DNA from 3 places in the Paenibacillus sp. ATY16 genome. Region 3 is predicted to be linked to each of the others. Evidence: riboswitches for the same ligand, from Rfam matches in the RefSeq annotation. Region 3 holds a riboswitch; each other region holds the start of a gene.

Region 1 (5,308 bases), on a different contig from region 3:
CGAGGCTTCCGGGAATCCAGGCTCGTCGTCAGAGGCGGCCGGCTTGACGGAAGCGGATGTGGGCACTGTCAAACCGTGGCTCACGAATAACGATGTGAACGGCCAATATTATTTGACGAATTTTACTCTTCGGGCCGTCGGGAAGAGCGGCGAGGTATGGGTAGCGAACAACCTCAAATTCCCGGATGGCGATCCTCGAAACGGCTCCGTTCAAATTACGGACGAGCAGGTACAATACCTGCTGAACGAATTTGAAACGCGCATTTATCCGAAAGAAATCGAATACTTTGCGCCGCCGGCGGAACGCAAAGGAGAAGAGGGGTATAACGGCTTGTACAAGGATGACAGCGGGCGCGTTGTTATTCTGATCGACAACATTAAGGATCAAAGCTACTATGACCCTAACTATCCGAGCTATATCGCCGGTTATTTCTCCCCTACAATCAGCGATTTTGCCGACCGCAACGTGATGACGATAGACAGCCTGGATTGGCTTAACAGAACCGGGCCAACCGCAGCAAAGCCGTATCTCTATGAAGGCGTATTTGCCCATGAGTTTCAGCATTTGCTGCACCGGGATACCGATCCGGCGGAAGAAAGCTTCATCAATGAGGGGTTGTCCGATTTCGCCCAGTACCTGGTCGGATACGGCCACTCCACGGACCACGTAAACGAATTTTTGTCCAATCTCCGCAACTCGCTTACTTTATGGGGCGATCAGTCCGATCTCCAGATTCTTTCCGATTACGGCAACGCGTATCTGTTCCAGCTGTATCTCTATGATCATTACGGTGAGTCGTTTATACGAACCTTGTTCCATAACCCTAATACCGGTATTAGCGGTGTGGAAGCTGCGCTGACCGAAGCGGGAATCAATAAGTCATTCGCCGACTTATATGCCGACTACATGACGGCCGTTGTGCTCGACAGCGGTTATAAGGGGGATTCCTCCACCTACAAGTTTAATTCCATTGATCTAGCTCCCGACTTTGCTTCTTCGGTTAAGTCGGACAATGTTACGCCTGCATGGGGAACGGACTTTAAGGTGCTTAAGCCCGACTCCAAAATTGATCATCTCTATTTCCAGGGACTCGACTTCCTGCGCACCAACTGGATACCCGTAGAGGATCCCGAAAGAGGGACGGTCCTATGGAGCAATCAAGGCGACCAGGCGGACAATTTCCTCATCAGGGAACTCGATCTGACCGGTCAGGCAACACCGGAGCTCAGCTTCGATACCAGCTATAATATCGAGGAGCAATGGGATTTCGGCGTGGTGCAAATATCGGAAGACGGAGGAAAGACCTGGACCTCGCTGTCCAACGAGGATACGCGGAGCGATCTGGTCGAAGGAGGCTATCCGAAGACGGCAGCGAATCTGCCGGGCTTCACGGGCAGCTCCGAAGGCTGGAAGACGGAGACCTTTGATCTGTCCGCTTATGCCGGCAAAAAGGTGCTGCTTGGGTTCCGTTACCTGACGGACTGGGGCTACAACGAAGCAGGCTGGTATTTATCCAATCTGAGGCTGAACGGAACCGTCATTGATCCGATGACGGATACCTCCGGCTTTAAGAGCCTGGAGCAGACGATTGGCCAATACGTCAATTATCAGGTGGAGTTCATTGGCCTTATGAAAAACTACGATAAGCAGAAGGACAAGGAGCATGGCAACCAGGTTAAGGTTATCCGGGTGCCTGACCCGATCAACATGGCAGAGTCGAGCCGCGTCGAGCTTGCCGACATGCTCCACAGTTCTAAATACGACCGCATTATTATGATGACGACTTACGCCGCGCCTGAAGGCACCGTGAGCAGCGTGCCTTACGATTATGACGTTGTCTTAAAGACTAACGGGAAAAAAGACAAGTCGTCTAAATAAAAAATAGAAGAAGACGCCAGGGATTCGCCTGCGCGTCTTCTTTTCGTGCGATAGAATATTCATGTTTTTTTATCCGAGGATGCGATTACGGGTTATTTGAAGGGAGCTGCTTTTCAGTTCCCGAATCTCGTTCATTAGCGAGGCTACCTTGTCCAAGTAGAGCTGCTTTAGCTCCGCGTCCTTTAAGGAGGCCAGATTGATCTCGATCGTCAGCATTGCGGACTGCGCGGCAGCTTCGAACAAAATCGCTCCAATCCCCAGATCGGAGATGACGTTTTTGTTGGAAGACTCCGCAATGCGGCGGGTAAATACCAGACCATCCCGGCACACCTCAATGAGACGCAGAGGAACATCCATCGCTTGAATCGCAGCTTCGCGAAGCGCGTTTTTGCGTATAAGTTTCTCTTCATCGGAGCTCTTTGGCAGCTTTAGCGCATCCATGTATCCATTAAAAGAAGAGATGTCCGCCTGGAGCAGCTCTTCGCATTCTGTCGTTAAGCGACGCATCTTCTCTATGACTTCAACAATAGTAGATTGAACATCGGCGAACTTTTCACCTTGAGTCAAGTTACCGACCATCGAAGTCATCGAGGCTGCAAGCGCAGCAATCAATGCGGCTACGCTTCCTCCGCCCGGCGTAGGACTAGCGCTGCCGGCTTGCTCCAGAAAATGACGGATGGAATCATCCCACGAAATCGTTGCAGTCATCTATTTGTCCTCCCCGAGTTGAAGGTCAATAGCCTTCAGCAGATTTTCGTACAGGATAGCCGTCGTTAACGTTCCGACCCCGCCAGGTACGGGGGATACCGCCGCTGCGCTTGATTGAACGCCGATTGCAACATCGCCAATCATTTTACCCTCCGGCGTTTCATTGATTCCGGCATCTATAATGACGAGGTTGGGATGAACCATCTCCTGCGTAACGACGCTTGGACGGCCAACCGCGACGAAGGCGATTTCGGCATGGCCCAGATGGGAAGCGATATCCGGCGTGCGCGAATGACAGACCGTTACGGTGGCGTTCTCGCGCTGAAGCATATGGAACAGCGGCAGCCCGACGGTCTGGCCGCGTCCCACGAGCGTTACGTTCTTGCCTTCAAGCGTAAAACCGTAATGCTTCAGAAGACGAATGCAGGATTGGGGGGTAGCCGGATAGAGACCGGTGTCACCCGTTACCGTAGCAAGCTTGTTATCAGGCGTAACTCCGTCCACGTCTTTCAACGGGGAGATCGCCCTCTCAATGGTGCTTGCCGACAGATGCCGGGGCAGGGGCAGCTCCAGCATAATGCCATGAACGGATGGATCATTGTTCAATCGGTTAACAAGCTGAAGGAGCTCTTTTTCCGCAACTCCTGCCGGGAACGCGTGGAGAGTAAACGCTACGCCTAGCTTCTCTGCGATTTTTTGCTTGGCCCCGGCATAATAAGCGGATGCGGGATCTCCTTCGACCAGAATCGTCGCCATATGAGGCTGAACCCCAATCCGCTTCCATTCTTCGACCTTCGTTCTTATTTCTTCGTATACCTGATCTGCTGCTTCCTTCGCTTTCAAGAGCTTCGTCATTCCAATCCCTCCATGCCGTTTTGTTCATGAACGAAAAAAAGTACCTGCGGAAGGCTCGCGAAAAACGCGAGTCTGTCCTCAGATACTTTTCCCAGGCGAACGGAACGTCCAAGCTGCATGCTCCCCCGTGGTTGATTCCACTTTTTTCGCCAGTCGCATGCAACGTTATTTTTCTTACTGTATCAAAAGTTTGAACGAAAGAAAAGTCTTTCCCTCTAGTAATCTATTTCTTCCTTCCGGCATACACATTAGTAGTCTTTGGCTGGAAGATACATAGATTCCATGGAGGGTACGATGCGAATGACCGTGCTTAAATACGTAATGGCTTTGCTTCTTTTTCTGGGCTTTAATCTGGAGGCGGCGGGCAATGTGACGGCAATAGCTTCTTCTGCCGCTTCTGCAGCGGTTTCGGCAAAGCCGGCTGCCGCAGAGGACAAGCCGATCGAGATCAGCTTTGCGGGGGATATTTTGCTGGACGGGAAGGTTGCGGCGAACATGGATAAATATGGCTTGAATTACCCGTTTGAAAAGGTACGCGGGCTGTTATCCGGCTCCGACATCAGCTTCGCCAATCTGGAGACTCCGATCTCGACACGCGGGCAAAAGGCGATCAAGACGTACACCTTCCGTTCCGCTCCCAAAACGCTGCAAGCGATCGTAAACTCCGGAATTGACGGAGTATCCGTTGCGAATAACCATACGCTGGACTACGGCGTGGAGGCGCTGACCGACACGATAGAATATCTGGACGAATACAGGATTGGACATACCGGCGCCGGCAGCAATATCGACGAGGCGTTTACCGCCTACACCAAGAAGGTCAATGGGAAGAAGGTAGCGATCGTTGGCATCAGCCGGGTGCTTTCGGGTCCAAGCTGGTATGCGGGGGATAACAAGGCGGGTATCGCCTCTGGTTACGATTTTGACGCGATGATGCGTTACGTTAAGAACGCCGTTAAATATTCGGACATAACGGTTATCTATATTCACTGGAATAACGAATACCAGGATTACCCGGAGGACTATGCGAGAACGTATGCGAAAGCTTTTATCGACGCGGGGGTAGATGCCGTCATCGGCAGCCACAGCCATTGCTTGCAGGGGATTGAGACGTACAAGGGCAAACCGATCTTCTATTCCCTCGGCAACTTTGTGTTCACCCCAACGCAGCGTTCAAATAAAGCGTACGACTCCATGATTGCTACTTTAACGTTCGACGGGGATAAGGTGAGCAGTAAAATCACGCCGGTAAAAATCGATAATACAAGACCGATTCTGCGGGAGCAGGCTTATAACGAAACGACATACTCGAAGCTGAACAAGATTTCATTCAACGTGAAGGTTAACGAGGATGGAACCGTATCGGCAAAATAACGGCAAGAAGAGGGATTGCAAGCCCCCTGGCGAATTATTGTCCGACGGACAAAAATGCCAGGGGGTTATATATTTTGAGAATCGGTAAGTCTAAATCCAAATTCAGATTTTGGATCTTTTTAGCCTTGTTCATTATGACGGTTGTTGTCATTAATGTCGCGTCCAAATATGCCGATGGAACCAATGTAGCCGTCTCAACCGTAAAAACCGAGATTAACGGGAAGCTGAGCTTAAAGATCGGCTCGCTGAAAGGGACTTACAAGGTAGATGATTTCTCCGTCGCGGAAGCGGGTACGGTAAGCATCCCGTATGAGGCGTCCTCGGAGGAGGGAACGTTTATCCTCAAGGTCAGCCATGATGACGAGACCGTCTGGGAGAAAACCGTAGCTTCCAAGGAGACTGGCAGCATTTATTTTGAAGCAGTAAAAGAGCGCTACCAAATCACGGTCGAAACCGAATCGGCGAAAAAGCTTCTTATCAAGTTATCGCGAT
Region 2 (5,308 bases), on a different contig from region 3:
CATCCGTATTCTCCGTCCCGGAGGGATTACGGCCGAGCAGCTGCAGAGCGCCGCGCCGGAGGCGGTAATCGATGCTCCAGCGGCAGCGAATCCGGATGTGACGGAGGCGCCGCGCTCGCCGGGCATGAAATATACGCATTATGCGCCGAAAGGCGATCTTTGGATCGTGTTGGGCGAACCGGCGAATGCGGTCCGTTATATTCAGGAGCAACTCAATCATGCCAAAACAACGCCTGTGAAGACCGGTGTTCTCACTTTCGACGAAAGAGCTGCCGCGTATGATGCCGACCTGATCCTCAGTTACGGCAGCGAGCTGCATCCGGAGCAGGCGGCGCATAACCTGTATGCGGCACTCCGCCGGTTCGACTCGGAAGGCGTGCAGCGCATATGGGCGGAAGGCTGCTCCGAGGAAGGGATCGGACTTGCTCTGATGAATCGTCTGGCGAAAGCGGCGGGGCATCAAATCGTCCGCGTATAGAGTAGTATGTTTGTCCCCTTGTCCGCATATCTTGGTTAAGAATGGATGTGGACATGGGGGCGATAGCGTGACTGATGCAACTTTGCATGCCGGACAATTCGCGACACTGCTCATTATGGCGGTTGCGCTTGGCATGGATGCTTTTTCGTTAGGAATCGGAATCGGGCTGAAGGGGATTCGCCTGCGGGATGTGCTCCGGTTAAGCAGCATTATCGCGTTATTCCATGTGCTGATGCCTCTTGGCGGCATATATGCCGGACATTTTGTCAGCGGACTGCTTGGCCATGTTGCGACGATGGCTGCGGGCGTGCTGCTGCTTTTGCTTGGCGGGCACATGATTTACAGCTCGCTCAAAGGGGAATCGGTCCAAACGATGGACTACCGTTCCTCGATCGGAACGTTTTTGTTTGCGTTCAGCGTCAGTATCGACTCCTTCTCCGTTGGCGTAACACTCGGCATGTTCGAGGCCGATATTTTGCTGACGGTGTTATTGTTTGGGTTTTTCGGCGGGTTAATGTCCGTACTGGGACTGCTGCTTGGGCGCCGGGTCAGCGAAAATCTGGGCGGCTACGGGGAGGCGCTCGGAGGGACGATCTTGCTCATTTTCGGTCTTTTATTTATATTTTAATACATCAATGGAATCAGCCATACCAGAAAGGGGAATGCAGCATGACGCGCATCTTGTTTGTTTGTACCGGCAATACCTGCCGCTCGCCGATGGCGGAAGCCATGCTGAGGACGATGGCGGAGCAGAAGGGGATATCGCTGGAGGTTCGTTCCGCCGGAGTATCTACCATTGACGGACTGCCGATCTCGTCGCATGCGGCAACAACGCTGCGGGGCAAATCGGTCGAGCACCGCGGCTCGTCGCGCGCGTTAAGCGGAGAAGCCGTTGCATGGGCGGATCTCATTCTGACGATGACAGCCGGACACAAACGCGGCTTGCTCAACTATTTCCCTGAAGCCGTGGATAAAGCTTATACGCTCAAGGAATACGTTAACCAGGATACGGCCGTTCAGGCGGACATTGAAGAGCTCGAGCGCCTGTATACGGAGATGCATATGAAGCAGGCGCTAGGCCAGCAGCTGTCGACTGCGGAACGTTCCCGTCTTCTGGAGCTGGAGCGCCGGATCCCAAGCTTCGATATCGCCGATCCGTTCGGCGGAACGCTTGGCATGTACGAAAGCTGCGCCAAGGAAATCGAAGAGAGCCTGAAGGCCCTCCTTCAAATGCTTCAAAAGGGATGATATTCCATGCCGGAAATAGGCCCGATTTATGCGTATATTTGATTGATTTTCACGGTTGAATAAGCTATCATGAAGGTAACAAAGACGGTTTCCGATGTAACTGGCGACGGAAGTGGGTAACCACGGTGGAGCATCGGAACATACGGCCGGTCGCCTGGGCAAAGAGCAGCATGCTAGTGATAGCATGTCATGCTCTTTTTTCGTCTTTTTGAGGATTTTAGGTATAATAAGTCCGTATGATTCGACAACTAGCAGGAGGGTTTTGCGTTGAAAATTGCAATTGGTGCAGATCATGCGGGTTACCGTCTGAAAGATGAAATTGTTCCGTTTCTTTTATCGCTTGGTCATGAAATTGAAGACTTGGGCTGCGACTGCAGCCAGTCGGTGGATTATCCCGATTATGCGCTGCCTGTGGCAGACAGAGTGGCCGGCGGTCAGGCTGACCGAGGCATTCTGATTTGCGGCACGGGTATCGGCATGTCAATCGCGGCGAACAAAGTTCCTGGTATCCGCTGCGCGCTGGTGCATGATATGTTTTCGGCACAAGCCACCCGCGAGCATAACGATACAAACGTGCTTGCGATGGGCGAGCGTATTATCGGCCCTGGTCTTGCGCAGGAAATTGTCCGCATCTGGTTGGAAACACCGTTCTCTGGCGGCGATCGCCACGTTGGGCGTGTCCGGAAAGTGAAGGAAATCGAGCAGCAGTATACGGTTCATCCTTAGGTCCATGCTTTCGAAGCAAGAATTATCATTAACCGCTTAATTAACTGGCCATCGGTGTAATTAATCCTTAAGCGATTCGTGTGATCATTCTTTGTATTCACAGGAGGTATGTACAATGAACAATCAAAAGGAAACCATTACTATTGCAGCCGACGTGGAGACTATTGTAAGGGAACTTGTTGTAGCAGGGGGACTGAGAGCCGGCCAGCTGCTGGTTGTCGGCACCAGCACAAGCGAGGTGCTTGGCCAAAGAATCGGAACTTCGGGAACGGTCGAGACGGCCGCCCAGATCTATGCAGGCATTGAAGCGGTCCGGAAGGACGTGGGCTTTTATCCGGTATATCAATGCTGCGAGCATTTGAACCGGGCGCTTGTCCTCCCCCGCGAGGCGGCGGACAAATACGGGCTGGATGAGGTTGCTGCCGTACCCGTTCCGAAGGCAGGCGGTTCAATGGCCGCTTACGCTTTCCGGCATCTGCCTAATGCTTGTCTGGTTGAGACGGTTCAGGCGCATGCGGGCATCGATATCGGCGATACCTTTATCGGCATGCACCTGCGCCGGGTTGCCGTTCCGGTCAGACCGTCCATCCGGTCGATTGGCGCAGCCCATGTTACGATGGCTTTTTCGCGGCCTAAGCTGATTGGCGGAGCGCGCGCGGTATACACCTTGGAAGACAGCGGCCTGGCGTCAGAGCAGACGTCAGGAACTTGCGACTAATTATATTTAGGAGGCTTTTCACAATGGAAAACTTACGTAACCAAGATCCTGAAGTATTAAAGGCAATGGGCCTTGAGCTGCAGCGCCAACGCGACAACATCGAACTGATCGCATCCGAGAACATCGTAAGCGAAGCGGTTCTGGAAGCTATGGGTTCGGTCCTGACGAATAAATATGCAGAAGGCTACCCTGGCAAACGTTTCTACGGCGGCTGCGAGCATGTGGACATTGTGGAAGACATCGCACGCGAACGCGCGAAAGAAATTTTTGGCGCCGAGCATGCGAACGTTCAGCCTCACTCCGGCGCGCAAGCGAACATGGCGGTATACCTTGCCGTCCTCAAACCAGGCGACACGGTTCTTGGCATGAACCTGGCACACGGCGGTCACTTGACGCACGGCAGCCCGGTTAACGCATCCGGTCTTCTGTACAACTTCGTTGCTTACGGCGTAGAAGAAGATACGTTTACAATCAACTATGAAGAAGTTCGCAAAGCGGCCTTCAAACACCGTCCTCGCTTGATCGTTGCCGGCGCGAGCGCATACCCGCGCACCATCGATTTCGAGAAGCTTGGCCAAATCGCTCAAGACGTAGGCGCATTGTTCATGGTGGATATGGCTCATATCGCGGGTCTTGTTGCGGCAGGTCTGCATCCGAACCCAGTGCCTCATGCGCACTTTGTTACAACAACAACTCACAAAACGCTCCGCGGTCCTCGCGGCGGCATGATTCTTTGCCGCAAGCCTTGGGCAGCGGCAATCGATAAAGCGGTATTCCCTGGTTCGCAAGGCGGTCCTCTGATGCACATTATCGCAGCAAAAGCGGTAGCATTCGGCGAAGCGCTTCAACCATCCTTCAAAGAATACGCGCAAAAAGTAGTCAACAACGCAAAAGTATTGTCCGAGACGCTGATTGCGGAAGGCATCAACATCGTTTCCGGCGGTACTGACAACCACTTGATGCTGATTGACACGCGCAGCCTGAACATCACGGGCCGCGACGCTGAGCACGTTCTTGACTCGATCGGCATTACGGCGAATAAAAATGCGATTCCATTCGATCCAACGAGCCCGTTTGTAACAAGCGGTATCCGTCTAGGTACTCCGGCTGCCACTTCCCGCGGCATGGACGAGAAAGCCATGAAAACAATCGGCGAAATTATCGCAATGACGCTGAAGAGCCCGAAAGACGAAGCGGTATTGGCGAAAGCAACCGGCATGGTCCGCGACCTGACTGCTCAATTCCCGCTTTACCCGAACATGAAATACTAATAGCTATCTTTGCAAAAGAGGCTGTTCCCAAAGGTCCAATCGACCGCTTGGGAACGGCCTCTTTTTTATTTAGATATAGTCATTTCGCTACGCAGATATAGAAGGAATGGAATTGTTCGTTGTTTAATCGTTCTCTATGATTTGAAAGGGGAGCATTTGGAGCGCGATAGCCGTTTCGCCTTGGTGTTATGAATTAAGTTAAAGCGAATGCAGCATGATATATAAGCGGGTTCCACGAAACTACATATCTCGTCAAAATTCGACAATTTCAGAAATGTAATTTCTGGGGCGTGACAAATCATTATAAATTATGTATATTTGTTAATGGTATATTAATTAACATTACTTTTGTACTAATTTGGCCTGAACATTTGTAAAACAGGGCGATTGAACATATGTTCATTGATAAATATTCAATGTTTCGTATTATTTCTCGCATTGTTTAATTATGTAATGTCAAATTATTACAATAGCAAGCAAGAGGAGAAGATCCAGGGGAGGAAGTAAAATGTCGAAGAAGAAGTATGGCTTTACCATGATTTCCGTACTGCTTGCACTGGCTCTCGTAGCTGTCGGCTGTACACCTAAGCAAGAGTCCGGAAGCAGCGAAGGCTCTGTGTTCCGCATGAACCTTGCAACTGAACCGCCGTCCCTTGACCCGGCTCAGGTACAAGACCAAGTGTCCGCAACTGTTGTAAACGGTTTGTTTGAAGGTCTGACTCGTAAGAACGAGAAGGGCGAAGTTGAACCAGCTGTCGCTAAAGAGTGGAAAATCTCCGACGACGGCAAGACTTACACGTTCACCATTCGCGATGACGCGAAATGGAGCAACGGTGACCCGGTAACTGCAGGTGACTTCGAATACGC
Region 3 (5,308 bases):
TTATATTAATCGATTTGAATCCCGTAGGCTACGGATATTTTTAATATAGTTATTTATAAGGTTAGACCTAAGATTGCAGGGGAGGCGTAACGGAAGTGGCAATGATTCTGATCATTCTTATCGTGGTATTTTATTTAACTTTGCTGAACTTTAAACGGTTTAGGAAGCTGGCCAAAGGCTTGAGATGGCTCTTGTATGCTTTAATGCTTTTCCTAATATGCGACGGCATTTATTCCTCTGCGAGGCACTTTAATCCCGATAACGCCGTTAATAGTCTTATTCCCAGCCTCTGCATGGCACTGCTGATTGAAGGAGCGCGATATGTGTTTAGAAAAAGGCGTGACCATGAAAAGAACTGGTCCGTGGATGATTATCCGATCGAATACATTCGCCGGAAAGGAGCAGGCATCCCGTGGGAAGCAAGCGTTAAGGATTGGCAGGAGATGAAGGGAACTGGCGAAGACCGGGAGCAGGCTTACCTGGACCTGGTCAAGAAGTTTAATGCCTTTAAAAACGAAGGCAATCAGTTGCCTGAACCGTTAAGTTTAAAAAGGAGATAAGGGATCATGCTAAGCCTAAAGATAACCGACAGTGATCTTATAGGAGGCGACCCGGCGTATCTGGATATCGTCTCGCGTTATGCCGCAAGGGGAGTGCTATTCAACGATCATGGACAAGTTGCGATGATGTATATGGCCGAGCTTGATCTCTACAAGCTGCCCGGCGGAGGAATGGAGGAAGGCGAGTCCCCCGAGGAAGCTTTTGTGCGGGAAATAAAAGAGGAGACCGGTTGCTTAGCGGATGTACTCTGCAAGCTTGGCTTTGTGGAGGAGCATAAGAATCGGAACGGGTTTCTGCAGCATTCGCATTGTTATCTGGCAAAAGCGCGGCATGGCGCGGGTGAGGCTGCTCTCACCGAAGCCGAAGAACAGCTCGGAATGTCTGTTCAATGGCTGTCTGCCGCACAAGCGCTGGATATTATGGAAAAAGCAGTGGCGGGCGGCGGCGATAATCACGCCAAGCTTTTTATGCTGATGCGCGACCGGATTATTCTGAAAGAAGCTGTGAAGTTCATGGAGAGAGAAGGCTTTTTATAAGCCTTTTTTCCAATATATACTTTATTGAAATTGCCTATGAAGATTATTGTTTTTATATATTATTCAAATAGGCTTCTTGGTTATATGATGGATTAAATATAAAAAAGGGGAGAGGGATTAATGATGAACAAGTCCATCTATGACATTCAGGTTAATGAGATAAATGGGGAGCCTATTCATCTGTCTGCTTTTTACGGCAGGGTTCTTCTAATCGTGAATACAGCAAGCCAATGCGGCTATTCCAAGCAGTTCGAAGGCCTGCAGCATTTGTACGAAAAATATTGGATGCACGGCTTCGAAATATTGGGTTTCCCGTGCAATCAGTTCAACGGCAAAGAGCCCGGCAGCAATGCGGAGGTGGAAGAGCATTGCCGGCGCAATGTTGGAGTAACCTTCTCGCTGTTCGAAAAGGTAGAGCTCCGCGGTGAATCCGTTCATCCGCTCTTTCAATATTTGACGGAGCAGGCACCTTTCCGGGGCTTTGATGCGGACAATTCCGATGAGCTGTGGATGAAGGATTTTCTCCAGCAGAATCATCCGGACCTGTATGAAGGAGACGGCGTAAAGTGGAATTTCTCCAAGTTCCTCGTTAACCGGGAAGGTAAGGTTATCGCCCGATTCGAGCCAACGACGCAGCCAGCCGATTTGGAATTGGCCATCGAGGAGGCGTTATCCTCGGAGCAATAAGTCTAATTATTGCGAAAATAGTAAAGAGGCAGGATAAACATGCGTCCCGGAAGAAATTTCTCTATTGGAAAAATTTGAGGGAGGCATTCGCATTGAGCAAGCTTTTGAAGGTAGCTATGGCGGTTACGGCTGTTTTTGCGCTGCTTATGCAACCGGTCTCGGCTTCGGACAAATCAACCAAATTCAAAGTGACGCTAGTCAGCGTGGAGCTGATTGAGAATAATCATGTCGGTAACGAGTGGTTGACTAAGGCTTACGTGAACGGCAAGGAAGCACAGAAAAACAAAAGTATCACCCTGAGCTTGAAATCGACGGACAGCATTATATGCCGAAGAGCAGGATAAAATTCCCGATAGCAATTCAGCCAATGATACGGTAAAAGCATCTTCCATCACAAAAACCGTCAATAAAGCGTTGAAGGTCGTTGTGACGGAGAACCGCGGCAGGTATTCGGGGAATACGGCCGAGTGGAAGTTTACCTATAAAATCGAAAAGTAATCCGTCAGCCGATGCTTCCCAAGAAGTTTCGGCTTCTATTTTTTAGCGCTCAAACCTTGCTTTAAATTGCTCGTAGTCTCCGTTAAAAACATTAATATCGACGTACGCATCGATGCCGGGGATATGACCCCGGTTGTTGTATTGCCAGAATAACCAGCTGCGGTCTCCTCGTAAACGCGGATGCTTGACGATATCCCTGATCCAGATTTCGTAATCCTTGAAGCTGCCTGCTATATAAGTATTAAAGGTATCGTAAGTGACATACAAGATAGGCTTCTGCTTATAATGCTCCTCCAGATCGCTGGAGAGGATGGTCAGTTCCCGCTGTATGCGGGCGACATCCTTATCAAGAGCAATCTCGATATCGATAACAGGCGGGAGGTTGGCGGACTCATTGGGTACCTCTTCGATAAAATGCGCCGCCTGCTGGGCGCCGGTGCTTTGCGTCGTGAAAAAATGATAAGCGCCGGTCCTCATCCCTTGGCTTCTTGCTTGCTCCCAATTCGATTTGAAGTCCTTATCCGTCATATCCTTTCCTTCGGTTGCCTTGATATAGACGAACCGCCATTTGCCGCTGCCGGCAACCTTGCCCCAATCAATCTCGCCCTGATAGTGGGACACGTCGATTCCCCGAACCTTGTATTTAGACGCGAACAGGTTGTTATGCCAAATGATGCCCTTATATTCCAATACACCGGCGATCACGAAGAGCAGCAGTATACACGCGGTGCTTTTCTGCCATCTTTTTAGCTTCATAGCCACCTATCCTTTGTTCCTGCCTTTAATTTTACTTTGAACATTCCCATACATAGACGTCAGCATGTCCTTATTTGTTTCCGCGAAATTTAACTTGCCCCGCGCATATGCCCGGTTTATGATAAAAGTAAATATCTGGTATGTGTGACTGGCGTAAACGTGGAGAACCACGAGGGAGCACATATGTCATGAGCCGTACGCCTGGGCAGAGTATCGTTTCTCGTGAAGAGAGGCGATGCTCTTTTTTATTGGGGAGGATGAAGCGGATGCAGAAGAGGAGAAATGTAGCTATTCTGATCTACGACAACGTGGAAGTGCTGGACTTTACGGGACCGTTTGAAGTGTTTATTACGGGCAGCAATCGCGGGCAGGATTTCCATGTGTTCACCGTGGCGGAGAATAACAGTCCCGTTACGGCCTTAGGCAATCTGAGCGTCAATTCGGCCTATACCATTCACGACTGTCCCAAGCCCGATATCGTGCTTATCCCCGGCGGCTGGGGCTCCCGTCAGGAAATGCACAACAAGGTGCTGACCGATTGGATCGGGAAATGCGCTGACGAGTCGGAGCTTCTGCTATCCGTCTGCACGGGCGCGCTGCTCCTTGCGAAGGCGGGAGTGCTGGAAGGGCTGAAGCTGACGACGAATCGTCTTGCAACCGATGAGCTGAGGCAGGTTGCACCGGCATCCGCCGAAATATCCGAGACCGCCAGATATGTGGATAACGGAAAAATAATAATGTCTGCCGGCATTTCGGCCGGCATAGACATGTCCCTCTATGTCATCAGCCGCCTTCTTGGCGAGGAGAGAGCCTTGCATACCGCAAAACTAATGGAATACGATTGGGTGCCAATAGAGCATTCCTGATGCACTTTGGCAATGATGAAAGAAACCTATCAGAGCATGTCGAGACTCACGGCATGTTCTTTTTTTTGTGAGATTTGTTTTGATAAATTTTCCACAAACTATATTGACAGTCGATATATCGAGACTTAATATATAAGCATAAGATATATCGACAGACGATATAGTTCGAGTGGTGGGAAGGATGAAAAGACATGAAAGAGATGCTGCCGCTTACCGAGGCGTTTTATTATATCCTGATCGTTCTCTATACGGAGCCATCGCATGGATACGGCATTATGCAGGATACCGAGAAGAGGAGCGGCGGGCGCGTAAAGCTTGGTGCAGGCACTTTATATACGGCGCTTAATACCTTGCTGGGCAAAGGGCTGATTGAGCAATATCCCGTTCCGGAGGGAGCGGACTCGCGCCGCAAAATGTATGCCATTACGGAGAACGGCATGCTGGTAGTCGAAGCGGAGATCGCAAGACTGGAAGAGCTTCTGAACGTAGGGCGGCAAGCTCTGATTACGAAGAAAGGGTGAGGCGTATGAGCGACAAGCTGATTAAGCGGAATCGGCTGACGATGAGCTGGGACTTTGAGAAAGAAGAGAAGTGGATTAACGAGATGTCCCGTGACGGATTGCATTTCAAGAAAGCGAGTATGGCAAGCAGCTTCTTCGCAAAGGATGAATCGGTCCGGTATACGTACAGGCTGGATTATCAGACGGGGCAAGGGCTTGGAAGCAGCAAGTTTCAGGAGTATATTGATTTGTATCGGGACGCAGGCTGGGAGTATGTCAGCTCTTACGGCTCGCTCTGGCATTATTTTCGCAGGGAGTGGCAGCCAGGGGAAGAACCGCGGCTTTATACGGACCGGGACTCGCTGATTCAACTGTACAAAAGAATGCAAAGGGTAATGGCCATTATGATGCTCGTTAATTTGATTATCATGCTTGCCAATATGGTTAATCTGCGAAACTTCCTCAGCGGCGACAGGTTTTGGACGATAGGCCTGCCGGTGACAGTCCTATATCTGCTCTTGTTCGGCGTATTGGGATATGGCTGCTGGAGGATGCAGAAGAAAGTAAACGCGCTTAAACTTTAATCTGGATAACGGAGGAGCAAATCTGCTATGAGAAAAAATCAATTGGGCGGTTCGGAATTATATGTAGGGGAGATCGGACTTGGCTGCATGTCGCTGGGTACGGATGAAGAGAAGGCCATTTCCCTTGTTCATGAAGCCTTGGAGCGTGGAGTTACTCTGCTGGATACAGCCGATCTGTATGACAGCGGCCGGAACGAAGAGCTTGTCGGCAAGGCCATCCGGGGACGCCGTGAGCGGGTGGTGCTGGCGACCAAGGTCGGCAACCGGAGAATAGCCGGACAGGAGGGCTGGGCTTGGGATCCGTCGAAAGCCTATATTTT

What was found. Region 3 has a riboswitch for ZMP and ZTP ahead of CFI03_RS29545 (DJ-1/PfpI family protein). Riboswitches for the same ligand answer to the same signal wherever they lie in the genome.
Region 1: linked by a shared signal. The riboswitch ahead of CFI03_RS08050 (bifunctional 5,10-methylenetetrahydrofolate dehydrogenase/5,10-methenyltetrahydrofolate cyclohydrolase) and the one ahead of CFI03_RS29545 (DJ-1/PfpI family protein) in region 3 are both predicted to bind ZMP and ZTP.
Region 2: linked by a shared signal. The riboswitch ahead of rpiB (ribose 5-phosphate isomerase B) and the one ahead of CFI03_RS29545 (DJ-1/PfpI family protein) in region 3 are both predicted to bind ZMP and ZTP.

What each region holds. Positions count from the first base shown of each region.
Region 1 covers NZ_NMOK02000014.1:244,079-249,386, forward strand. The annotation lists gene CFI03_RS31295 (choice-of-anchor J domain-containing protein) at 1-1,879, shown strand, start outside; gene CFI03_RS08045 (cyclodeaminase/cyclohydrolase family protein) at 1,949-2,587, opposite strand; gene CFI03_RS08050 (bifunctional 5,10-methylenetetrahydrofolate dehydrogenase/5,10-methenyltetrahydrofolate cyclohydrolase) at 2,588-3,442, opposite strand; ZMP/ZTP riboswitch at 3,525-3,609, opposite strand; gene CFI03_RS08055 (CapA family protein) at 3,743-4,816, shown strand; gene CFI03_RS08060 (hypothetical protein) at 4,891-5,308, shown strand, end outside.
Region 2 covers NZ_NMOK02000004.1:469,651-474,958, forward strand. The annotation lists gene CFI03_RS05185 (L-threonylcarbamoyladenylate synthase) at 1-478, shown strand, start outside; gene CFI03_RS05190 (manganese efflux pump MntP) at 594-1,106, shown strand; gene CFI03_RS05195 (low molecular weight protein arginine phosphatase) at 1,148-1,726, shown strand; ZMP/ZTP riboswitch at 1,813-1,893, shown strand; gene rpiB (ribose 5-phosphate isomerase B) at 1,994-2,452, shown strand; gene CFI03_RS05205 (TIGR01440 family protein) at 2,568-3,170, shown strand; gene CFI03_RS05210 (serine hydroxymethyltransferase) at 3,194-4,441, shown strand; gene CFI03_RS05215 (peptide ABC transporter substrate-binding protein) at 4,950-5,308, shown strand, end outside.
Region 3 covers NZ_NMOK02000055.1:44,747-50,054, reverse strand. The annotation lists gene CFI03_RS29570 (hypothetical protein) at 96-560, shown strand; gene CFI03_RS29565 (NUDIX hydrolase) at 567-1,097, shown strand; gene CFI03_RS29560 (glutathione peroxidase) at 1,221-1,784, shown strand; gene CFI03_RS29555 (hypothetical protein) at 1,877-2,128, shown strand; gene CFI03_RS29550 (glycoside hydrolase family 25 protein) at 2,325-3,038, opposite strand; ZMP/ZTP riboswitch at 3,173-3,252, shown strand; gene CFI03_RS29545 (DJ-1/PfpI family protein) at 3,305-3,904, shown strand; gene CFI03_RS29540 (PadR family transcriptional regulator) at 4,096-4,425, shown strand; gene CFI03_RS29535 (DUF2812 domain-containing protein) at 4,431-4,988, shown strand; gene CFI03_RS29530 (aldo/keto reductase) at 5,016-5,308, shown strand, end outside.